4 regions of the Streptomyces sp. HP-A2021 genome follow, and region 1 is predicted to be linked to each of the others. Evidence: riboswitches for the same ligand, from Rfam matches in the RefSeq annotation. Region 1 holds a riboswitch; each other region holds the start of a gene.
The links. A riboswitch is a leader RNA that binds a small molecule or an ion and turns the genes downstream of it on or off. The one in region 1 is predicted to bind cyclic di-AMP.

Region 2: linked by a shared signal. The riboswitch ahead of MQE23_RS26505 (transglycosylase family protein) and the one ahead of MQE23_RS07095 (LysM peptidoglycan-binding domain-containing M23 family metallopeptidase) in region 1 are both predicted to bind cyclic di-AMP.
Region 3: linked by a shared signal. The riboswitch ahead of MQE23_RS18485 (LysM peptidoglycan-binding domain-containing protein) and the one ahead of MQE23_RS07095 (LysM peptidoglycan-binding domain-containing M23 family metallopeptidase) in region 1 are both predicted to bind cyclic di-AMP.
Region 4: linked by a shared signal. The riboswitch ahead of MQE23_RS23760 (M23 family metallopeptidase) and the one ahead of MQE23_RS07095 (LysM peptidoglycan-binding domain-containing M23 family metallopeptidase) in region 1 are both predicted to bind cyclic di-AMP.

What each region holds. Positions count from the first base shown of each region.
Region 1 covers NZ_CP094344.1:1,561,673-1,567,025, forward strand. Annotated here, with positions in the region: gene MQE23_RS07085 (SGNH/GDSL hydrolase family protein) at 1-515, opposite strand, end outside; gene MQE23_RS07090 (DUF6250 domain-containing protein) at 661-1,386, opposite strand; gene MQE23_RS07095 (LysM peptidoglycan-binding domain-containing M23 family metallopeptidase) at 1,579-2,493, opposite strand; cyclic di-AMP (ydaO/yuaA leader) riboswitch at 2,498-2,659, opposite strand; gene MQE23_RS07100 (alpha-galactosidase) at 2,971-5,046, opposite strand; gene MQE23_RS07105 (tyrosine-protein phosphatase) at 5,226-5,353, shown strand, end outside.
Region 2 covers NZ_CP094344.1:5,832,278-5,837,630, forward strand. Annotated here, with positions in the region: gene MQE23_RS26495 (cytochrome P450) at 1-707, shown strand, start outside; gene MQE23_RS26500 (transglycosylase family protein) at 862-1,791, shown strand; cyclic di-AMP (ydaO/yuaA leader) riboswitch at 2,020-2,186, shown strand; gene MQE23_RS26505 (transglycosylase family protein) at 2,191-2,862, shown strand; gene eno (phosphopyruvate hydratase) at 3,127-4,407, shown strand; gene MQE23_RS26515 (septum formation initiator family protein) at 4,512-4,988, shown strand; gene MQE23_RS26520 (DUF501 domain-containing protein) at 5,041-5,353, shown strand, end outside.
Region 3 covers NZ_CP094344.1:4,088,893-4,094,245, reverse strand. Annotated here, with positions in the region: gene MQE23_RS18495 (GNAT family N-acetyltransferase) at 1-835, opposite strand, end outside; gene MQE23_RS18490 (Cof-type HAD-IIB family hydrolase) at 1,028-1,876, shown strand; gene MQE23_RS18485 (LysM peptidoglycan-binding domain-containing protein) at 1,840-2,610, opposite strand; cyclic di-AMP (ydaO/yuaA leader) riboswitch at 2,614-2,787, opposite strand; gene MQE23_RS18480 (polyprenyl synthetase family protein) at 3,293-4,303, shown strand; gene MQE23_RS18475 (outer membrane lipoprotein carrier protein LolA) at 4,535-5,353, shown strand, end outside.
Region 4 covers NZ_CP094344.1:5,256,338-5,261,690, reverse strand. Annotated here, with positions in the region: gene MQE23_RS23770 (PrsW family intramembrane metalloprotease) at 1-246, shown strand, start outside; gene MQE23_RS23765 (aldo/keto reductase) at 257-1,201, opposite strand; gene MQE23_RS23760 (M23 family metallopeptidase) at 1,307-2,338, opposite strand; cyclic di-AMP (ydaO/yuaA leader) riboswitch at 2,350-2,506, opposite strand; tRNA gene MQE23_RS23755 (tRNA-Met) at 2,795-2,868, opposite strand; gene MQE23_RS23750 (dihydrofolate reductase family protein) at 2,922-4,076, opposite strand; gene MQE23_RS23745 (MarR family transcriptional regulator) at 4,212-4,727, shown strand; gene ribA (GTP cyclohydrolase II) at 4,870-5,353, shown strand, end outside.

The sequences.
Region 1 (5,353 bases):
AGCCGGTCGGCGTCCCAGGCCCTGCGGTCCTGGACACTGCGCAGGGACCACAGGTCGAGCACCGGGCAGTCGTACCGGTCGGCGATGGCCCGGACATGCCCGTTGTACGTCGCGATCTTGCCCCGCAGGTGCTTGAGCACGGGCATCCCCCGGGTGTCGAACCCAGTCGTCACCATCACCGTGCCGGCCACGGCGGTGAGCCGCACGAGGGCCCGCTCGAAGCGCTCGGCCACCTCGTCCGGGTCGGTACCCGGCCGGAGGATGTCGTTGCCCCCGGCGCAGAACGAGACGAGGTCCGGGGCCATTTCGACAGCCCGCGGAACCTGGTCCGCCACGATCTGGTCGAGGAGCTTCCCACGCACGGCGAGGTTCGTGTACTGGAAGTCGCCTTCGGGCCGGCGGTCGGCGAGCAGGACGGCGAACCGGTCGGCCCAGCCGACGAACGCCCCGTCGGGGCCGGGATCACCGACGCCCTCGGTGAAGCTGTCCCCCACCGCCACGTACGACCCGATCACTGCTCTGCTGTCACTCTTCGAATCGTCTGCCACAGCCGCACATGATTCACCTTCGAATGTGACTTACGCGACCGTAGGAAAGGGTTGACGGGCGGTGAGATAAGCCACTCCTAAAGTGTTAGCCAACTCCGGAATAGGTCACCCGTCAGCGATGTTGCGGGGTCAGTCGCCACACCCGGAACCCCGTGATCCGGAAGTGACTCCACACGGTCCGGAAGCCGAAGTGCCCACTTGTGTACGGCTCGGGGTCGCTGTAGTCGAACACGAGCCTCCCGTTGTTCCACCACCGCACCGTCGAACCGTCGGAGACGACCCGCACCCTGTTCGGCTCACCCGGCACCAGCAGCGGTTCGGTGTAGTCGTAGATCAGGGGCCGGACTCCGGGCTCACCGACATACCGCCGCAGCCGGGTCGTGGTGTTGTAGTTGGCACCGAAACCGGCGTAGTACGTCGTCAGGTGGTCGTACTCCGCCAGGGCCCCGGCACGCGGTGTGGCGAAGAGATCGCCCGGGGAGCGGACGTCGGTCGCGTTCCAGAAGTTGTTGAGGTCCGAGACCCGGTCGTTGACCCCGCCCTCGGACACGGGCGTGGCGGTGTACTCGAGCACGTACGGGCCTTCTAGCCGCCGCCTGAACCAGACGGTCGCGCCGCTCGGTACGTCGATCTCAAGGACGCCACGAGAGGCGGTGACCGTCCCGCCGTCCTGGAGCTCGGTCGCCCACTGGCCGAGGCCGTGGCAGAAGTCGTCGCGGGCGATGAGGCGGCGCTGACGCGACGCGGCGTTCACGCTCGCCGCCGTCGCCGTCGGGGCGAGCGCCGCCAGGGCGGCTCCGGCGGCCAGGGCTCCCAGCGCTCTGCGGGTGGTCGGCACGGGACACAGCTCCTCGGGGATCCGTCTGGAAAGCTCCAGAAAGCGCTTGCACTCCGGTCGGGATCACTCTGTCCCAACTGCCGCCCGCTGTCGATCCCTTGGGCCTGTCGGCGCCGGCACACACCGAAGGCCGGACCCGGGGATCGGGGTCCGGCCTTCGGTCGCGTGTCAGGCAGGTGGGTGTGCGGTCGGTCAGCCGACGGAGACGCCGTGCGAGCGCAGGAAGGCGACCGGGTCCACGTCCGAGCCGTAGTCAGGCGTGGTGCGGATCTCGAAGTGCAGGTGCGGTCCGGTCACGTTGCCGGTGGCGCCCGACAGTCCGACCTGCTGCCCGGCCGTCACGGTCTGGCCGGCCGAGACGGAGAGCTGGGACAGGTGGGCGTACTGGGCGTAGTAGCCGTCGGCGAGCTTGATGACGACCTGGTTGCCGTAGGCGCCGCCCCAGCCGGCGGAGACGACCGTGCCCGCGCCGACGGCCTTGAGCGAGGTACCGGTCGGAACGACGAAGTCGACACCGGTGTGGTAACCGCTGGACCACATGCTGCCGGACATGTGGTACGGGGTGCCGACGGTGGCACCGGCCACGGGGAGGGTGAAACCACTGGAGTTGCTCTCGGCGGCGGGCTTGGCGGCGGCCGGCTTGGCGGCGGTCTCCGCCTTCGGGGCCGACTCGGCGGCGGACGGCTTCGGGGCCGAGGCCTTCGGCGCGGACGGGGCAGAGGCCTTCGGGGCGCTCGCCGCCTTCTTGCCGATCGACAGCTTCAGGCCCGGGTGGATCAGCGACGGGTCGTCGCCGACGGCGTCACGGTTGTCCGAGTAGAGCTTCTTCCAGCCGCCGTCGACGTTCTGCTCGTCGGCGATCTTCGCGAGATAGTCACCGGCCCGCACGGTGTACGAGCGGGCGCCCGTGGCCTTTTCGGCGGCCTTCTTCTCGGCGGCCGGAGCGGACTGGACGGCCTTTTCCGGAGCCGACTGCGGGGTGGCGGCGTGGGCGCCGGCGGCCCCCATGAGCGGAAGGGCGAGAGCGGCCCCGCCGGTTCCGGCGACGGCGATGGAGCGGGTGAAACGCTGGGACTTCGGGCGGCGGTGCTTACCCTTCGCGGGCATGGCGAATTCCTCTCCGTCGCCTGCGAGGTGAGCTGTCGGGTTCGGACTGGAGATGCCCGGCCACGCCGAAGCGTGGCTTAACCCCAAGCCGTTCCGGGAACCGGAACAGGCGTCTTACCTGTGGGTCCCCCGCTCCTGCCGTACGTCGGGTCAGTGTGTGCGGGCTCCGGGCGGCGGCAGGATTAGGCGTCCGTCCGGATGGGTGTGGAACGTAAGCGACCAGGACGCAAAGGGACAAGCTTGCGGTTGCCCGTGACGGCGTTTTTCTTGACGCGTCGACAATTTTTCCGTCACGGAGCGTGGATTACCGATCTCCCGCATTCCGCAATACCCCTGATTGACGCCAGAATTACGTGCACATGGCAACAACACATCGTCACGAATATGACGATGCTCACGCACCCCGACCTCATCTCCTTTACGGTCGGGGCACGTTATGCCTAAATAACCGAAGCACTCCCTATTCGGACAGAACGGCTACTTGCGCTGAAGCCGGACGACGGTGGCGTCCAGATCCCCGCGCAGACCGACCCGCAACCCGTGGTGGAGCAGCACGGCGCCTCGATGAACTTCGCCCGTTTCGAGGCATTTGTACGATGCCGAGGGGTCAAGACCCCGCAGCCGGAGCGCCGGAACGGGCTCGCCGTAGCGCTGCGCCTGGAGCCAGGCGAGGACGACAATCTCGTCGCCGAGGGCATACTGCACTGCACTCAGACCGCCCTCCGGCGGGCGCAGCCGGTACAGGTCGCCGCGCTGCACCACGGGCCGGATCTCCTTGTAGAGCTCCACCCAGTCCCGCGCCTCGGCGAGTTCCCGCTCCGTCCACTTCGTGAGGTCGCCGCCGACCCCGAGCACTCCGGCCATGGCGCTGACGAACCGGAACCGCAGGGAGCTGGCCCGCTGGTTGAGCATGGCGTTCGGGCTGTCGGTGACCCAGGCCGCCATGACGCGGGCCGGATGGATCTGGCTGAAGCCGTGCTGGATGGCGAGCCGGTCGAGGGGGTCGGTGTTGTCCGAGGTCCACACCTGGTCCGTGCGGCCGAGCACACCGAGGTCGATCCGGCCGCCGCCGCCCGAGCAGGACTCGAAGGCCACCCCGGGGTGGGCGGCCCGCAGCCGGTCCAGCAGGCCGTACAGGGCGTGCACGTGGTCGATCCACAGCCGCTGCGGGTAGGGGTCGTCCGGCCAGCCGGCGTCGGTGAAGCAGCGGTTGAAATCCCACTTGACGTAGTCGATCGGCGCGCTGGAGAGGAGCCCGTCGAGCTGCTCCCAGAGGTACTCCTGGACGTCCTCACGAGCCAGGTTCAGTACGAGCTGATTGCGGAACTCCGTCCGCTTTCGTCCCGGTTGATGCTGCACCCAGTCCGGATGCGCGCGGTACAGGTCGCTGTCCGGGTTGACCATCTCCGGCTCGACCCAGATCCCGAACTGCATACCGAGGCCGTGCACGTGCTCGGCGAGCGGCTTGAGGCCGCCCGGGAAGCGGTCGGGATTGGGGGTCCAGTCACCGAGCCCGGCCCGGTCGCTGGTGCGCGCCCCGAACCAGCCGTCGTCGACCACGAACAGCTCGACGCCCATGGCGGCGGCCCGCTCGGCGAGCGCCCGCTGCTGCTCCTCGGAGATGTCGAACTCGGTGGCCTCCCAGGAGTTGAACAGCACCGGCCGGTCCTGGTCGGCGCCCGGGACCACGTACGTCCGCTGGTAGGCGTGCCAGGCGCGGCTGGCCCCGCCGTGGCCGCCGTCGGTCCAGAGCCCGGCGAAGACGGGGGTCGTGTACGACTCCCCCGTGCCCAGCATCAGCAGGCCCGAGTCGTCGTACCCGGCCCCGCCGGTGATCTGCACGCGCGCGTCCGGGAGCTGGGCCACGGCGATCCGCCAGGACCCGGACCAGCCCAGGGCGCATCCGTAGACCTCGCCGTGCTCCTCGGTCGCGTCGGTGTCGAGCGCGACCCACGGCAGGTGCTGGTGACCGGTGTGGCCGCGGCGGCTGCCGACGACCTTCTCGCCGTGGGTGAGGGCGGAGCGCTCCAGCCGGGACTCGGCGCCCCAGCGGCCGTGCAGCTGGGACAGCCGCCAGGTGTCGCGGTCGGGCAGGGTCCAGGTGGCGGAGTCGGCGCGCAGCACCTCGACGGCGGGTCCGTGGTTGTCGAGGGTCACCCAGCGCTCGACGACGTCCGTCGCGGAGCGCATCCGGTAGTGCAGCGTGACGGCCAGGTCGCCGTCGCGGAAGCGCAGCCGCAGCTCACCGTCCTCGGTGTCGTGGCCCTCGTAGGTCCACTCCGTGCCGCGCCGCTCGCCGGTGCGTACGGACAGGGCGGGCCGGGTGAAACGGGGGCCGCCCTCGACCGGATACTCCTCGCGTCCGTCGAGCGGTGACTCGAAGGGCCAGTAGTCCGGCAGCGGCCGGACGGCGAGGGCCTCGGCGTCGGCCAGGCCGATCCGGGCGCCCCAGTGCAGGTGCAGCAGCTCGTCGCGGTCGGTGACGTGGACGGCGTAGCTGCTGGCCGGCCCGGAGAGCACCCATGTACGACCGTCTTCGGAGATGTCCAGCATCAAGGCCTCACAGGTTCGAACAAGCCCGACCAGGTGCGACCAGGCCCCAACATCATCAAGCGCCGCGGGGGCTCCCGGCAACGCCTGTGGACAACTCATTGCCCCAGGCAGGCATGTCGTATCGTCGAGTGGTGCCCGTCGACGAGCCGCGCCGGCGGCGCCGAAGGGGAGGAGCCCTCGTGACACAGCAGGTCCCGTCGACCGAGCCCGAGCTGGCCGGAGTGCGCAACTTCCGCGATGTGGGCGGACTGCCGACCGTGGACGGACGGCGGGTGCGGCAGGGAGTGCTGTTCCGAAGCGGCCACCT
Region 2 (5,353 bases), 4.3 Mb from region 1:
GGGGCGGAGTGGCGCGGTCCGTGAAGAAGATGCGCGGCTACCTCGCCGACCTCATCCACCGCAAGCGGGAGGCGCTGCCCGACGAGCCCGCCCCCGGCGAGGACCTCATCTCCGGCCTCATCCGCGCCTCCGACCACGGTGAGCACCTCACCGAGAACGAGGCCGCGGCCATGGCCTTCATCCTGCTGTTCGCCGGTTTCGAGACCACCGTGAACCTGATCGGCAACGGCACCTACGCCCTGCTCACCCACCCCGAGCAGCGCGCACGCCTCCAGACGTCCCTCGCCGCCGGGGAGACCGGCCTCCTGGAGACCGGCGTCGAGGAGCTCCTGCGCTACGACGGCCCGGTCGAACTCGCCACCTGGCGGTTCGCCACCCAGCCCCTCACCATCGGAGGGCAGCACATCGCGCCCGGCGACCCGGTCCTCGTCGTCCTGGCCGCCGCCGACCGGGATCCGGAGCGGTTCGCCGATCCGGACGTGCTCGACCTCGCCCGCCGGGACAACCAGCACCTCGGCTACGGCCACGGCATCCACTACTGCCTCGGCGCCCCGCTCGCCCGCCTGGAGGGCCAGACCGCGCTCGCCACGCTCCTCACCCGTCTCCCGGACCTGCGGCTGGCGGCGGATCCGGCGGAGCTGAGATGGCGCGGCGGCCTCATCATGCGCGGGCTGCGCACGCTGCCGGTGGAGTTCTCAGCGGCATGAAGTGACGAAACATCAGACCTGTGATCTTCACGTGATCTGCGCGGCATGAACTTGTGACAAGTGATCGTCTGCCGATACGTTCACCCATCATCAGCGCGGCCCGGGGGGGACCCTGCGCCGCGCCGGTCACTGCTGTCTCGCGAAAGGTCTCCGTATGCTCTCCGGGAACGGTCGGCACCGTCGCCCCCGCCAGGCTCCGGCTCTCCTCGTCGCGGCCGGGGTGACCGGCTCCGCCATCGCGATCCCGCTCCTCGGGGCCTCCGGCGCCAGCGCGGCCGACGGCACGACCTGGGACCGGGTCGCGGACTGCGAGACCGGCGGCGCCTGGAGCCAGAACAGCGGCAACGGGTACTTCGGCGGCCTCCAGTTGTCCCAGGAGGACTGGGAGAACCACGGCGGCCTCGACTACGCCCCGAGCGCCGACCTGGCCAGCCGCTCCCAGCAGATAGCCGTGGCCGAGAGAATCCTCGCCGACCAGGGGGTCGGCGCGTGGCGCACCTGCGGGCTGCTCTCCGGCCTCGAGCAGGACAAGAGCTCGGACACGTCCGACTCGTCCAGCTCGTCCGACTCGTCCGCGCCGACGGACTCGCCCGGACTGCTCGACTCCACCGAGTCGTCCTCTGACGGACAATCGACTCCGGAGGATGAAACCGCCAAGTCCGACAAGTCATCCGATTCTGTCGACTCCTCGACGCAGGACCCGTCGCCCGCCCCCGAGAGTGACAAGCCCGACAACTCTCAGCAGGACGACGGCTCTTCGGCACCCGCCGAAACCGAAACCGGCACCGCCTCCGGCCGCCACCGCGGCCCCAGCGCGGACGAGGACACCAAGACTGAGGACGGCCGTACGTCCGGGTCCACCGGACGGCACGCCTCGCGCGACGGCGAAGCCTCCCGGGAGGCGACGGACGGCTCCTACACCGTCCGCCCCGGCGACACTCTCTGGTCCATCGCGAACTCCCTCGACCTCAGCGGCGGATGGCACGCCCTCTATGTCGGGAACGAGACGGCCGTCGGCACCGACCCGAACCTCATCCGCCCCGGTCAGAAGCTCACGGTAGAGGGCGAAGCGGACGAGGAGTAGCCGGTGGGGCAGTACGGAAACGGGGGCGGAAGTCACCCCGAAACCGTGCGAGTTCACGTCACCGTTCGCGCCTAATGTCCCTTATCGGTGCGGTGAGAGATAGATCTCAGAAGCCCTGATCGTCTTTGAAATTCCGCGGATCGCATGTCTACGGTCATGACCGCTCGCCACCGCGAGCCCCGGCTGCCGCAACGCCGAATCCTGCCAGCGGCCGCACGGGAACAGTCGTCGCGTCAAGCGCCGTAGGCAGGAGCGGGGGACCCAAGGTAAGTGCCCGACCGGCCGGTTGTGCCGGAAGGGCTTGGGGTGAAGCCGTGTCCCGGGAGGGACGCGGCCGGGCAACTCAACCGGCCCGAACCCGACAGCTCACCTCGCAGGCGTCGGTGAGGGGATCTCTCCATGCTGTTTTCCGGCAAGGGCACGCACCGCCGTCCGTCCAAGGCCTCTCGGGTCATCGCCATCGCCGGTGTCACCGGTGCCGCCGTCGCCGCCCCGCTGATGGCGGCCGGCAACGCCTCCGCCGCCACCGCCTCCGAGTGGGACGCCGTCGCCCAGTGCGAGTCCGGCGGCAACTGGTCCATCAACACCGGCAACGGCTACTACGGCGGTCTGCAGTTCTCCGCCTCCACCTGGTCCGGCTACGGCGGCACCAAGTACGCCTCCACCGCCGACCAGGCCACCAAGGAGCAGCAGATCGAGATCGCCGAAAAGGTCCTCGCGAGCCAGGGCAAGGGTGCCTGGCCGGTCTGCGGCAAGGGCCTGTCGAGCGCCGGCTACAGCGGCGGCTCCGAGCAGAGCAGCGGCTCCACCGAGACCCGCCAGACCGAGCAGCAGCCGGCCTCCCGCTCCGACGAGCGCCCGGCCCAGACCCAGAAGACCGTCACCACCCCGACCGGCAAGAAGGTCAAGAAGGGCGACGGTGAGTACAAGGTCGTCAAGGGGGACACCCTCAGCTCGATCGCGACCGAGAAGAAGGTCGAGGGCGGCTGGGAGAAGCTGTTCGAGCTGAACAAGGACATCGTCACGGACGCCAACCTGATCTACCCGGGCCAGCAGCTGCACCTGAAGTAAGCAGCGGCCCACCCCGTCCCCACGGGCTCCCCGCCCCGGTGCGTCATCCCCCGTGCGCACCGGGGCGGGGTTTTTTCTGCCGGTCTTTGCGATCCGGCTTTGTTCCGTTCGGAAACAATTTACTCTCGGTTCTGTCCATGGGGTGGGCGACCCGGTGGCCGATCGCCCGGAGCCGGTTAGGCTCATGTCGCGAGCCACCGCGGCCCGCGCCTCGCCGGGTCCACGCGGCCCGCGTACCCGCGTCACATGAAGAAGGAGATGCTCGTGCCGTCCATCGACGTCGTCGTAGCCCGGGAAATCCTGGACTCCCGAGGCAACCCCACGGTCGAGGTCGAGGTCGGCCTCGACGACGGCAGCACCGGTCGTGCCGCCGTCCCGTCCGGCGCCTCCACGGGCGCCTTCGAGGCCATCGAGCTGCGCGACGGCGACTCGAACCGCTACCTCGGCAAGGGTGTGGAGAAGGCCGTCCTCGCGGTCATCGAGCAGATCGGCCCGGAGCTCGTCGGCTACGACGCCACCGAGCAGCGCCTGATCGACCAGGCCATGTTCGACCTGGACGCCACCGACAACAAGGGCTCCCTCGGCGCCAACGCCATCCTCGGCGTCTCCCTCGCCGTCGCCCACGCCGCCTCCGAGGCCAGCGACCTGCCGCTGTTCCGCTACCTGGGCGGCCCGAACGCGCACCTGCTGCCGGTGCCGATGATGAACATCCTGAACGGCGGCTCGCACGCCGACTCCAACGTGGACATCCAGGAGTTCATGATCGCCCCCATCGGCGCGGAGTCCTTCTCCGAGGCCCTGCGCTGGGGCGCCGAGGTCTACCACACGCTGAAGAAGGTCCTGAAGTCGAAGGGCCTGGCCACCGGCCTCGGCGACGAGGGCGGCTTCGCCCCGAACCTCGGCTCCAACCGCGAGGCCCTCGACCTCATCCTGGAGGCGATCAACGAGGCCGGCTACACCCCCGGCGAGCAGATCGCCCTCGCGCTCGACGTCGCCGCGTCCGAGTTCTACAAGGACGGCGTCTACACCTTCGAGGGCAAGGAGCGCTCGGCGGCCGAGATGACCGAGTACTACGCGGAGCTCGTCGACGCGTACCCGCTCGTCTCCATCGAGGACCCGCTGTTCGAGGACGACTGGGAGGGCTGGAAGACCATCACCGCCAAGCTCGGTGACAAGGTCCAGCTCGTCGGCGACGACCTGTTCGTCACCAACCCCGAGCGCCTGGCCCGCGGCATCGAGGAGGGCGCGGCCAACGCGCTGCTGGTGAAGGTGAACCAGATCGGCTCGCTGACCGAGACCCTGGACGCCGTCGAGCTGGCCCAGCGCAACGGCTTCAAGTGCATGATGTCCCACCGCTCCGGCGAGACCGAGGACGTCACCATCGCCGACCTGGCCGTCGCCACCAACTGCGGCCAGATCAAGACCGGCGCCCCGGCCCGCTCCGAGCGCGTCGCCAAGTACAACCAGCTGCTGCGCATCGAGGAGATCCTCGACGACGCCGCGGTGTACGCCGGCCGCAGCGCGTTCCCGCGCTTCAAGGGCTGACCCGACCCGTAAGTAGCAGCGTCGTACGTACGTCCCCGTACTCGGTCCCGTACCGTGTCCGGGGACGTACGCGCGTATGACGGTGGAGCGGGAGGCGGACAGACATGGCCGTGAAGGACCGGGACCGGTTCTCCACCGCGACCAGGATCCGGTTGCTCGGTGAGCAGACCGCGGCCCGGGTCTACCGCTCCCAGACCAAGCGCCAGGCGCGCCGCTCCCGGCTGACCGGCCGGGCCGCGCTGCTCGCCCTGGTGATGTGCTCGCTGATCGTGGCCCTGGCCTACCCGATGCGGGAGTACGTCTCGCAGCGCGCCGAGATCGACGATCTCCAGCGCGAACAGCAGCAGGCCCGGCAGCGCGTCGAACGGCTGCGCGACCAGAAGGCGCGCTGGCAGGACGACGCGTACGCGGAGCAGCAGATCCGGCAGCGGTTGCACTACGTCATGCCGGGGGAGACGGGGTTCATCGTCGTCGATCCGCACGCGGCGAAGCAGTCGCACGCCGACCTCGGGGCGGCCGACCGCCCCTGGTACTCGAACGTCTGGGACGGGGTCGACAAGGCCGACGCCTCCGACCAGTGAACCCGGACCCCAGCCAGTGACCTGAACCCAGAAAGACAGCCTGAACACAGTCATGGAAACGCCCCCGCCGACCACCCCGCGCACCGAGCCCACCGACGCGGACGTCGAGGCATTCAAGCAGCAGCTCGGCCGGCCCCCGCGCGGCCTGCGCGCGATCGCGCACCGGTGCCCGTGCGGGCAGCCCGACGTCGTCGAGACGGCCCCGCGGCTGCCGGACGGGACGCCGTTCCCCACGCTGTACTACCTGACGTGCCCGAAGGCGAACTCGGCGATCGGCACGCTGGAGGCGAACGGCGTGATGAAGGAGATGACCGAGCGGCTGGCCTCGGACCCGGAGCTGGCGGCGGCGTACCGGGCGGCGCACG
Region 3 (5,353 bases), 2.5 Mb from region 1:
TGCCCTCGGCGGCCGCCGCCTCGGCCATGCGCAGGTGCAGCACCAGACCCGGCGAGTACTTCGCGAACTCCGGGTCGTAGGCCGGGAACCAGCAGGCCAGGACGGATGCCGAGCGCAGTCCGAAGTGCGCGGCCAGCGGCCGCCGACCGGCGTACAGCACGGACAGCGTGCCGCTGCACTCCGGTGCCCGGGTCGCGGCCAGCCGCCCCACGAGCCGGGTGATCCACTCCTGGGCGAACCGGTCCCGGCGGCCGGTCCTGCGGTACTGCGCCGACTTCCACTCCATGAGCGTGCGCAGCGCGGCCGGCTCGCGTTCGTCGAAGACGAACCGCAGCTCGCCGACCTGCCGGCCCAGCCTGCGCTCCTTGGCCAGGGTGGTCTTCAGGAACTTCGGCGACTGGGCGCGCAGCACCGACTCGTACGTCTCGTAGCCCTTCTCCACGTCGATGACGTAGGTGGCGTGCTCCTCGGCCGCGTACCGGACGAACAGCCGCTGCTCGGCCTCCAGGTTGTCGAAGGCGAAGCTCGACAGCGAGCAGGCCCGCAGCAGTTCGCCCGTGTCCAGACGCAGGCCCGGCCGCAGGATCGCGCCCTGCGCGTCCGAGACGCCCAGCCCGATCGCCCGGCCCTGCCCCAACGGGCCCCGCTCATGGGGCAGGAAGCCGGCCGGCTCCAGCCCTTCGTACACCACCGCGACCCGCGCCTGTGGCCTCACCAGCCCGACGGCTTCGGTGAACTCCGGTTCCATGAAGGGGTTGCGCGGTGTCTCCGACGCCGCGCGCAGCGCGCGCCAGCGCTCCTTCTCCCCCTCGCCGAGCTCCCCGGGCACACCCACACGAACACGCCCACTGCTCAACCCGACCCCCCGATCAAGTCCCCCCTGGACACTTGGAAGGTACCGCCCGAGACGGCCTCGACGGTAGGTAGCGGACCATGTTGTTGCCAACTGGTGCAGAGGCCTTCAACCGGGCAATCGGTGTCCGCCGCGGGATGAAACGAAAGGGCGCACTGTCCGTATTCTCTGATCATGGCCGCACCCATCGCATATTCACTCATCGCCACCGACCTGGACGGGACGCTGCTGCGCGGCGACGACACCCTGTCCGACCGGTCCCTCGCCGCGCTCGCGCGGGTGGCGGACGCCGGTGCCCAGCACCTCGTGGTGACGGGCCGGCCGGCGCCGAGAGTGCGGCCGCTCCTGGACGACCTCGGCTGTACGGGGCTCGCGGTGTGCGGGCAGGGCGCGCAGGTGTACGACGCCGGCGCGGACCGGCTGCTGTGGTCCATCACCCTGGACCGGGAGCTGGCGGAGACCGCCCTCGGCAAGATCGAGGCCGAGGTCGGGCAGGTGTACGCCGCGGTCGACCAGGACGGGGTCGACGGGCTCACGCTCATCGAGCCGGGCTATCTCATGCCGCACCCGACCCTGCCGGCGGTGCGGGTCGACCGGCGCGACGACCTGTGGGGCGAGCCCATCAGCAAGGTGCTGCTGCGCCACCCCTGCCTGAGCGACGACGAGTTGGCGGCGACGGCCCGCTCGGTGGTCGGTTCACTGGCGACGGTGACGATGTCGGGGCCCGGCACGGTCGAGCTCCAGCCGTGCGGCGTCACCAAGGCGACGGGCCTGGCGCTGGCCGCCGAGCACCTGGGCCTTCGGCCGGCGGACACCGTCGCCTTCGGGGACATGCCCAACGACATCCCGATGTTCGACTGGGCCGCCCACGGCGTCGCCATGGCCAACGCCCATCCCGAACTCAAGGCCGTGGCCGACGAGATCACCCTGTCGAACGAGGACGACGGCATCGCCGTCGTCCTCGAACGACTGCTGGGCGGGACGGCTCAGTACGGGCCGTTGACGTTGTCGATCGAGCCGTAGCGGGCCGCCGCGTAGTTGCAGGCCGCCGTGATGTTGGCGACCGGGTCGTACGGGTCGAAGGAGGTGCCGGGCACGTGGTAGGCGGCGAAGGTCGGGTCGATGACCTGGAGCAGACCCTTGGACGGGGTGCCCTGGGCGGCGTTCGAGTCCCAGTTGTTGATCGCCAGGGGGTTGCCGGACGACTCCCGCATGATGTTGCGGTAGATGCCGTCGTACGAACCCGGAATCCCCTTCTGCGCCATGACGTCCAGCGCCTCGCGGATCCAGCCGTCCAGGTTGTTCGCGTAGGTCTTCGCGGAGGCCTGGGTGGCCTGGGCGACGCCGCCGGCCGGCTTGGCGGGGGCGGAGGACTTGGTCGCCGTCTTCTTCGCGGCGTCCGCCTTGGCCGTCTTCACCTTCAGCTTCAGACCCGGGTGGATCAGCTTCGGGTCGTCGCCGACGGCGGCGCGGTTGTCCTTGTACAGCTGCTTCCAGCCGCCCGACACGTCGAACTTGTCCGCGATGCGGGCGAGCGAGTCGCCCTTGGTGACGGTGTACGTGACGGACTTGGCGGTCTTGGCCGCCTGCGGCACGGACTGCGCGACGGTGGTGGGTGCGCTCTGAGCCGGCTGGGCGGCGCTGGCCTGCGTCGCGCCGAGCAGCGGGAGGGTGAGTGCCGCTCCGCCGGTGCCGGCGGCTACGACACGACGGGTGAGCTGACTGCTTCTGGGGCGACGGTGCTTGCCTCGGGGCATGGCGATGTTCCTCTCCGGCGCCTGCGAGGTGAGCTGTCGGGTTCGGGCCGGGAGGTGCCCGGCCGCCTACGGCGCTGTGTGCCGTACGCGGCTTCACCCCGAGCCGTTCCGCTGCGCGGACCGGCGACTTACCTGGGTCCCCCGCTCCTGCCCTGCGTGAGTGAGTGGGTTCGTGGGGTGTCCGGGCGGTGGCAGGATTCGGCGTCCGCCGGACAGGCCCGGAACGTATGCGAGAGCACATGTCGGGAACAAGCACCGGAGTCACATATCGAGCGGTTGACCTTGGTCAGGGGCGTATGAGGCACTTGATCCTTTGCTGAAGCCAAGGCTCAACTTGCGTGCGGCGGAAGGAGGTACGGGTCGGTGCCGGAGTGGGATGTCGCAGGGGATAACGTGATTCAACTCACTGATCACAAGTCCGTGGGGCAATTTGCACCAAGGGGAATTCGCTTATCCAACACCGCAAATCGTGCATAGCTCGCTATCGCGTGGTAAGTCGATAAATGTCTACTCTTATGAGCTGATCGAAAACATAGCGGTCGTGATCGGATACCACCCGGCCTGTAACCCTGGGCGCTGGTGGTGATCGAAACGTGACCGGATACGCTGACTCGAGTGATGGCAGCGACCTATCGACAAACCGCGTAATCACCGGCAGACACCAGCAGACAGGAGACCCCTCGTGACCGACGTCGGGCCGTTCGGGCTGAGCGTGCGGGACCAGGCTCTGGAAGCCGATGTCCAGGCCGGATTGGCGGCTGTCGAGGAAGGCTTGCTCGAGGCCACCAAGAGTGAGGTGCCCTTCATCACGGAGGCCGCCCAGCACCTGGTCCGGGCCGGCGGCAAGCGGTTCCGTCCGCTGCTCGTGATGCTCGCCGCCCAGTTCGGCGACCGGTACGCGCCCGGGATCGTGCCGTCGGCCGTCGTCGTGGAGCTGACCCACCTCGCCACGCTGTACCACGACGACGTGATGGACGAGGCCGCCGTGCGGCGCGGGGTGGCGAGCGCGAACGCCCGCTGGGGCAACTCCGTCGCGGTCCTCACCGGTGACTTCCTCTTCGCCCGCGCCTCGCACATCCTGGCCGACCTCGGCCCGGAGGCGGTGCGGGTGCAGGCCGAGGCGTTCGAGCGGCTGGTGACCGGGCAGATCCTGGAGACGGCCGGACCGCAGGACGGCCGCGACCCGGTCGAGCACTACCTGGACGTGCTGGGCGGCAAGACCGGCTCGCTGGTGGCGGTGTCGTGCCGGTTCGGCGCGATGATGTCCGGCGCCGACGAGACGGTCGTGGACGTGCTGACCCAGTACGGCGAGCGGCTCGGCGTCGCCTTCCAGCTCGCGGACGACGTCCTGGACATCGCCTCCGACTCCCACGAGTCCGGCAAGACCCCCGGCACCGACCTGCGCGAGGGCATCCCCACGCTGCCGGTGCTGCGGCTGCGCGAGCGCGCGGCCCGGCTCGGGCTCGCGGACGACATCGCCCTGTGCGAGCTGCTGGACTCCGACCTCACCGACGACGACCGGCACGCCGAGGCCCTGCGCCTGCTGCGGGCCCACCCGGCGCTGGAACAGGCCCGGCGGGACACCGTCCGCTACGCCCAGGACGCCCGCTCGGCGCTGGCCCCGCTGCCCGAGTGCGCCGCGAAGACGGCGCTGGTGGAGCTGTCCGACGCCGTGGTGCACCGGGCCGGCTAGCGCCCTTTTCCCCCACGACCCCTACGGGTCGGGGGAGAAGCAGCCCTCTCGTGTCATACCGGAGCAGTACGTGGAGTTGAGCCCGGGGTCTGACGTATCTCGCCGGCCGATTTGGTCAGATAGTCACCACGGAAATCACCACTCCTCACCAGTTCGGGTGAGAATGGCGGCTCAGGGACGAGTGCGTGCACGACACGGACAGCCGCCGCCGATCACGGAGGTAGGGCACACATGGCACCGTACGCATCCGACGACAGCACGACCGCCGGGGAGGTCGACGAGCAGCGCTCCGGGCGGCGCAAAGCCGCGCGGTACATCGTCCCGGTCACGGTGGTGGGGGTGGCGGCCGCGACGATCGGGCTGGTCCCCGCACTCGCCGACTCCGGTGACCCCGACCTCCCGAAGATCACTGCACAGCAGCTCATCGAGAAGATCGCCAAGTCGGACGTCCAGCAGCTGTCCGGCACCGTGAAGATCAGCACGGACCTCGGCCTGCCGGACCTCGGCGGGCTGGAGAGCAGCCTGATGTCCGGTGCCGCGGGCCAGGGCGAGGGCGGCTCCTCCGCCGACCCGACGGCCAAGCTCACGGAACTGGCCTCCGGCACGCACACCCTGCGCGTCGCGGCCGACGGCCCGGACAAGCAGAAGCTGTCGCTGCTGGAGAACGCCGCCGAGTACAGCATCGTCCACAACGGCAAGGACGTCTGGGGCTACGACAGCAAGTCGAACGAGGTCTACCACGGCACCGCCTCCGAAAGCCCGGAGCGCGGGAAGGACCAGCAGCCGCCGGCCACGCCGAAGGACTTCGCCGAGGAGGCCCTGAAGGCCACCGACGACACGACCTCCGTGACCGTGGACGGCACCGCCCAGGTCGCCGGCCGGGACGCCTACAAGCTGGTCATCAAGCCCAAGCAGTCCGGCTCGACCGTCGGCGCGGTCACCGTGGCGGTGGATGCGAAGACCGGCATGCCGCTGAAGTTCACGCTGACCCCGGCGAGCGGCGGCGCGGCCGTCGTCGACGCGGGCTTCACCCAGGTCAGCTTCGCCCAG
Region 4 (5,353 bases), 3.7 Mb from region 1:
CGGCACCGGGGCCGCCGCGGCCGCGCCGGTGCCGACTTCGTCGTGCGGGAACGGGAACTGCTGGACGAACTGTGGCGGCGCCGGGAGACGGCCCGCCCCGCACTGGACTACGCCGCGCGGGTCACGGCCCCTCCGGTACCGGTGGTGGCCCCGCCCTGGCCGGTGTACGGGGCGTACGGGTACGGCTATCCGGCGACGCCGACGCCGTACCCTGCCTACCCCGCCTACAACCCGTACCGGTCGTAACAGGAACCGCTCAGGCCGAAGCCTCCGTGAGCCGCCCGAGCTCCGCCTCCGTCAGCGTCAGCTCCCCGACCCCGATCAGCGCGGGCAGCTGCTCCACCGTCCGCGCGGAGGCGATCGGCGCCGCCACCGTCGGCTGGGCCGCGAGCCAGGCGAGGGCGACCGTGGCGACGGGGACGTCGTGGGCCGCGGCGACCTCGTCGAGGGCGTCGAGGACCCGGCGGCCCCGCTCGGTCTGAAGGTGCTGGGCGGCACCGCCCGCCCGCGCGCTGTCGACGGTCGTACCGGGCCGGTACTTGCCGGTCAGGAAGCCCGAGGCGAGCGCGTAGTACGGGACGGCCGCCAGGCCGGTCCGCTCGGCGAGGTCCTGGAGCTCGCCCTCGTAGGTGTCGCGGGAGACCAGGTTGTAGTGGGGCTGGAGGGCCACGTACCGGGCGAGCCCCTCGCGGTCGGAGAACTCCAGGGAGGCCCGCAGCCGCTCGGCGGAGATGTTGGAGGCGGCGATGTGCCGCACCTTCCCGGCCTTCACGAGTTCGTCGAGCGCGCCGATGATCTCCTCCACCGGCACGTCGGGCTTGTCGTAGTGGGTGTAGTAAAGGTCGATGTAGTCGGTGCCGAGGCGCCGCAGGGAGGCGTCGGCGGCGGCCTTGATGTTGGCGGCGGACAGGCCCTGGAACTCGGGGTGCTGGCTGACCTTCGTGGCGAGGACGACGTCCGCGCGGTTGCCGCGCGATGTCAGCCACTTGCCGAGGACGGTCTCGGACTCGCCGCCCTGGTTGCCGTCCACCCACGCCGAGTAGACGTCGGCGGTGTCGACGAAGTTGCCGCCCGCGGCGGTGTACGCGTCAAGGACGGCGAACGACTGTGCCTCGTCGGCGGTCCAGCCGAAGACGTTGCCGCCGAGGGCGAGCGGGAAGACCTCGAGGTCGGAGGAACCGAGCTTGCGAAGAGAAGTCATGCTCCGTGTCAACGGCCGTGCGGGGGAGGCTCATTCCGGAGCGGACGCAAAACCTGCGTGAACGCCCCCGCACGAAACCCCCGCACGGACCGGAAGCTCCGACGCTCAGACGTTCAGGCCCTTGCCCCGCAGCCAGGCCAGCGGGTCGATGCCGTTGCTGGAACCGCCGGTGTGGACCTCGAGGTGCAGGTGCGCCCCGGTGACGTTGCCGGTCGCGCCCACGCGTCCGATGACGTCACCCGTGCTGACCTTCTGTCCGACGCTGACGCCGATGGACGACTGGTGCGCGTACCAGATCTCCGTGCCGTCATCGAGGGTCAGGACCGTCTTGTAGCCGTACGAGCCGTTCCAGCCCGCCTCGGTGATGGTGCCGCTGTGCACCGCCTTGATCGGCGTGCCCGTGGGGGCGGCGAAGTCGAGGCCGGTGTGGTAGCCGGAGGACCAGTAGGCGCCGGCCTGGCCGAAGGTCGAGGTGATGGTGTACGCGGAGGTCGGCAGTGTGTACTGCTTGGCGAGGGCGGCGAGCCGCTCGGCCTCGGCCTTCTTCCGGGCCTCCTCCTCCGCCTTCTTCTTGGCTTCGGCGGCCTTGGCCTTGGCTTCCTTCTCGGCCTTGGCGGCGGCCTCCGCGGCCGCCTTCTGGGCGGCTTCGGCGGCGTCCTGCGCGGCCTTGGTCTCGATCTGTTCCTGCTGGTGCTCGACCTGCGCCATGATCCGGGCGCGCAGTGCCTCACCGGCGCCGGAGGTGCCCTGCTCGGTGTCGGCGGAGGCCGTGGCGAGGTCGCTGAGCGGGGTGGCGGAGCCTTCGGAGGTGTCGTCGTCCGAGATGAGGGAACCCACCGAGGGAAGGTCCGGGACGGAGATCGACACCGGCGGCTTGCCGGTCTGGGCGCTGGCCATGCCGCCCGCGCCCACGGCGGCTATGACGCCGACGCCCAGGACGGTGGAGCTGCGGGCGAGCCCTCCGCCGCGCTGCTTGGTGACGCGATGCCGGCCACGGATGGGGCGGATGGACTCCGCGGTGGGGTTCCATTCCTGGAACGGGCCCTCGTCGGTGCGGTGACCGCCGTAGCCGAAGGTCTCGGTGTCGCGCTGGTTCGGCGCGGACGGGGCCGCGGGGGCAGGCCGGTTGGACGCCACGTGGGCGTACTCCTTTCCTTCCTTCTCGCCTACCGGGTTAGCTGACGGGTTCGGAGCAGGAAGGTCTCCTACGCGCGTATACCGGCCGTGCTTCCACGGCGGCATCCGCTCGATTCACCCCAAGTGGTGGTTCCCCGGTTCCCTTTCGGGATTCGGCGCGTGCGCACGGAGCCGCCTTCTGTGACGGCTGGGACGACCGCGCTGCGTTATCGAACGTTAATAGACGCGCCGTGGGTATTCCAGCGATTCCGCTTGATCATTAACCTTTTTCGCGCGGACCAACCTGCCATGACCGGCCCAAAACGGGCGAGTTGACCGCTGCGTAAGTGACTCACGGGTTTTGACGGTGTGTCAGTTGTGATGCACAGCGGCGCGATTCACTCACCGACAGTAATGGCGAGCCCAGGGAAAAACCGAGGGCCGGAACCCTTTCGGATTCCGGCCCTCGGCCTTCAGTAGCGGGGACAGGATTTGAACCTGCGACCTCTGGGTTATGAGCCCAGCGAGCTACCGAGCTGCTCCACCCCGCGTCGTTGTGACTCCAGTGTACGCCATCCGCGGGACCGCTCGCGCACACCTCTGCTCAGCGGCGGCGCAGCAGGTGTCGATTCGGTGCCTTGGCCCGCTCCTCGTGCTCCGGGAGGACGAGGACCTCGACTCCCCCGGCCGCCAGGACGCCGCTGCCGTCGGCGCCCGCCACGAAGGTGTCCGGCTCGCGCCAGGCCGTGACCACACGCCGTACGCCCGCGTCGAGGATCAGCCGGGCGCAGGGTGCGGGGCGGGAGGCCCGGCGGGCGCAGGGCTCCAGGCTGCTGTAGACCGTCGCGCCGGCGAGCCCGGGGCCGGCCGGGTCGAGCTTGGCCAGGGCCGCCTCCTCGGCGTGCACGAGCGGGTCGCCGCCCTCGCGGGAGTGGCCGCGGGCCAGTTCCGTGCCGTCGGCCGCGACCACCACCGCGCCGACACTGAACGCCGTGTCCGACGGCGGACACTGTGCCGCCAGTTCGCAGGCGAGGGCCAGCCAGTGGTGGTCGGCGGCGGCGGGGAGGGGGCCGGTGCCCGGGGCGGTGGGCTCGTAGCGCATCAGGACCACGTCCTCGATCCGCCGGGTCTCCAGGAGCCGGAGCCGGCCGGACTGGTAGCCGCCGGGGCCGAAGAGGCGGGGTGCCTCGGGGTCGCCCACGAAGAGCGGGGCGAGGACCAGCTGGAGTTCGTCGGCCAGGCCCTGGGTGAGGAGCTGGGTGTGGATCAGGCCGCCGCCCTCGACCATGAGCCGTCGCACGCCCCGGACGTCGTGCAGGTGGGTGAGGAGCCGCCGCCAGTCGAGGTCGGCGCCGAGCGGGACGACGTCGGTGGCATCGGTGGCTTCGGTGGCGAGGCCGAGGGCACGGGCGCGTTCGGCGCCCTTGTCGGTGGTGTAGAGGATCTTCTCGCCGCCGGTGTGCCAGAACCGTGCCGCCGGATCGAGGTCGCCGGAGCCGCTGACCGTGACCTTGAGGGGGTACTCCGGCAGGCCGGCCGCGGTGCGGGCGGCTCGCCGCTCGGGTGAGTTGACCAGCAGGCGCGGGTTGTCGGCGCGGACGGTGCCGGCGCCGATCAGGATCGCGTCGACGGACGCCCGGACCTCGTCGACCCGGTCGAAGTCGGCCGGGCTGGACAGGAGCAGGCGCTCGGGGCCGGTGTCGTCCAGGTAGCCGTCGAGGGAGACGGCGGCGGACAGCAGGACGTACGGATGGGGCATCGACGCTCCCGGCTCGTGGAAAACGGGCGACTGAGAAATCGGCGGAACTGAGACATCGGCGGACTGGAATCGGCTGAAAACGGCGGACTGACGGGCGGTCTTGGTTCAAGTTTGAAACAAACCTACACTGGCGGCATGACGACTCGCTGGCTCACCCCCGAGGAGCAACGCGCCTGGCGCGCGTACATCGCCGCCTCCTTGCTCCTGGAGGACGCGATCGACCGGCAGCTCCAGCAGGACGCCGGCATGCCGCACCTGTACTACTCCATCCTGTCGGTCCTGTCGGAGTCACCTGAGCGGCGGCTGCGCATGACCGATCTCGCCGAGCGGCTGAAGATCACGCGCAGTCGGCTGACGTACGCGGTGACGCGACTGGAGAAGGACGGCATGGTGCGGCGCGAGGCCTGCCGGTACGACAAGCGGGGCAGCATCGCGGCCCTGACGGACGACGGGTTCGCCGTACTGGACCGGGCGGCGCCCGGGCATGTCGAGACCGTGCGGAGCTTCCTGTTCGACCGGCTCAGCGAGGAGCAGGTGGGGCAGCTGGAGGAGATCTCCACGGCGATCGCGCAGGGGCTCCAGGAGGACGGGACACGGCCGGCGTCGGACGACGTGCCCTGGCGGCGGAGGTCCTCCTCGACCTGTTCGTGACCCACGTCACACCACACCCACATCTCGTTGATTCAAATTTAAAGCAAGGGTAGGGTTCCGGACGTGGATCTGCTTCAAATCTGAAGCAGACTGCAAGCCGACGGCTGTGCAGCCGAACAGGAACGGAACCCGGAGGCCCCGCATGCCCGACACCCCCGCTGTCCTCGCCACCCCGCGCTCCCGCGTCCGGGTCCCGCTGCGCTTCCACGACGGTTACGAGGTCGAGGCCGAAGTCGTCACCTTCCACGGCCTGGCCGACGGCCAGGAACATGTGGCAGTCGTCCTGGGCGAGCCCGGCCCGGTTCCGCTGGTGCGGCTGCACTCCGAGTGCCTGACCGGGGACGTGTTCGGCTCCGCCCGCTGCGACTGCGGCCCGCAACTGCGCGAGGCCGTCGAGCGCATCGCCGAGCACGGCGGCGTGCTCCTCTACCTCCGCCAGGAGGGCCGGGGCATCGGCCTCTACAACAAGCTCGACGCCTACGCCCTCCAGGACGAGGGCCTCGACACCTACGAGGCGAACGCGGCCCTGGGGCTGCCGGAGGACGCCCGCGACTACACGGCGGCGGCCCAGATGCTCCGGGCCCTCGGCGTCGGTGAGCTGGACCTGCTCTCCAACAACCCCGACA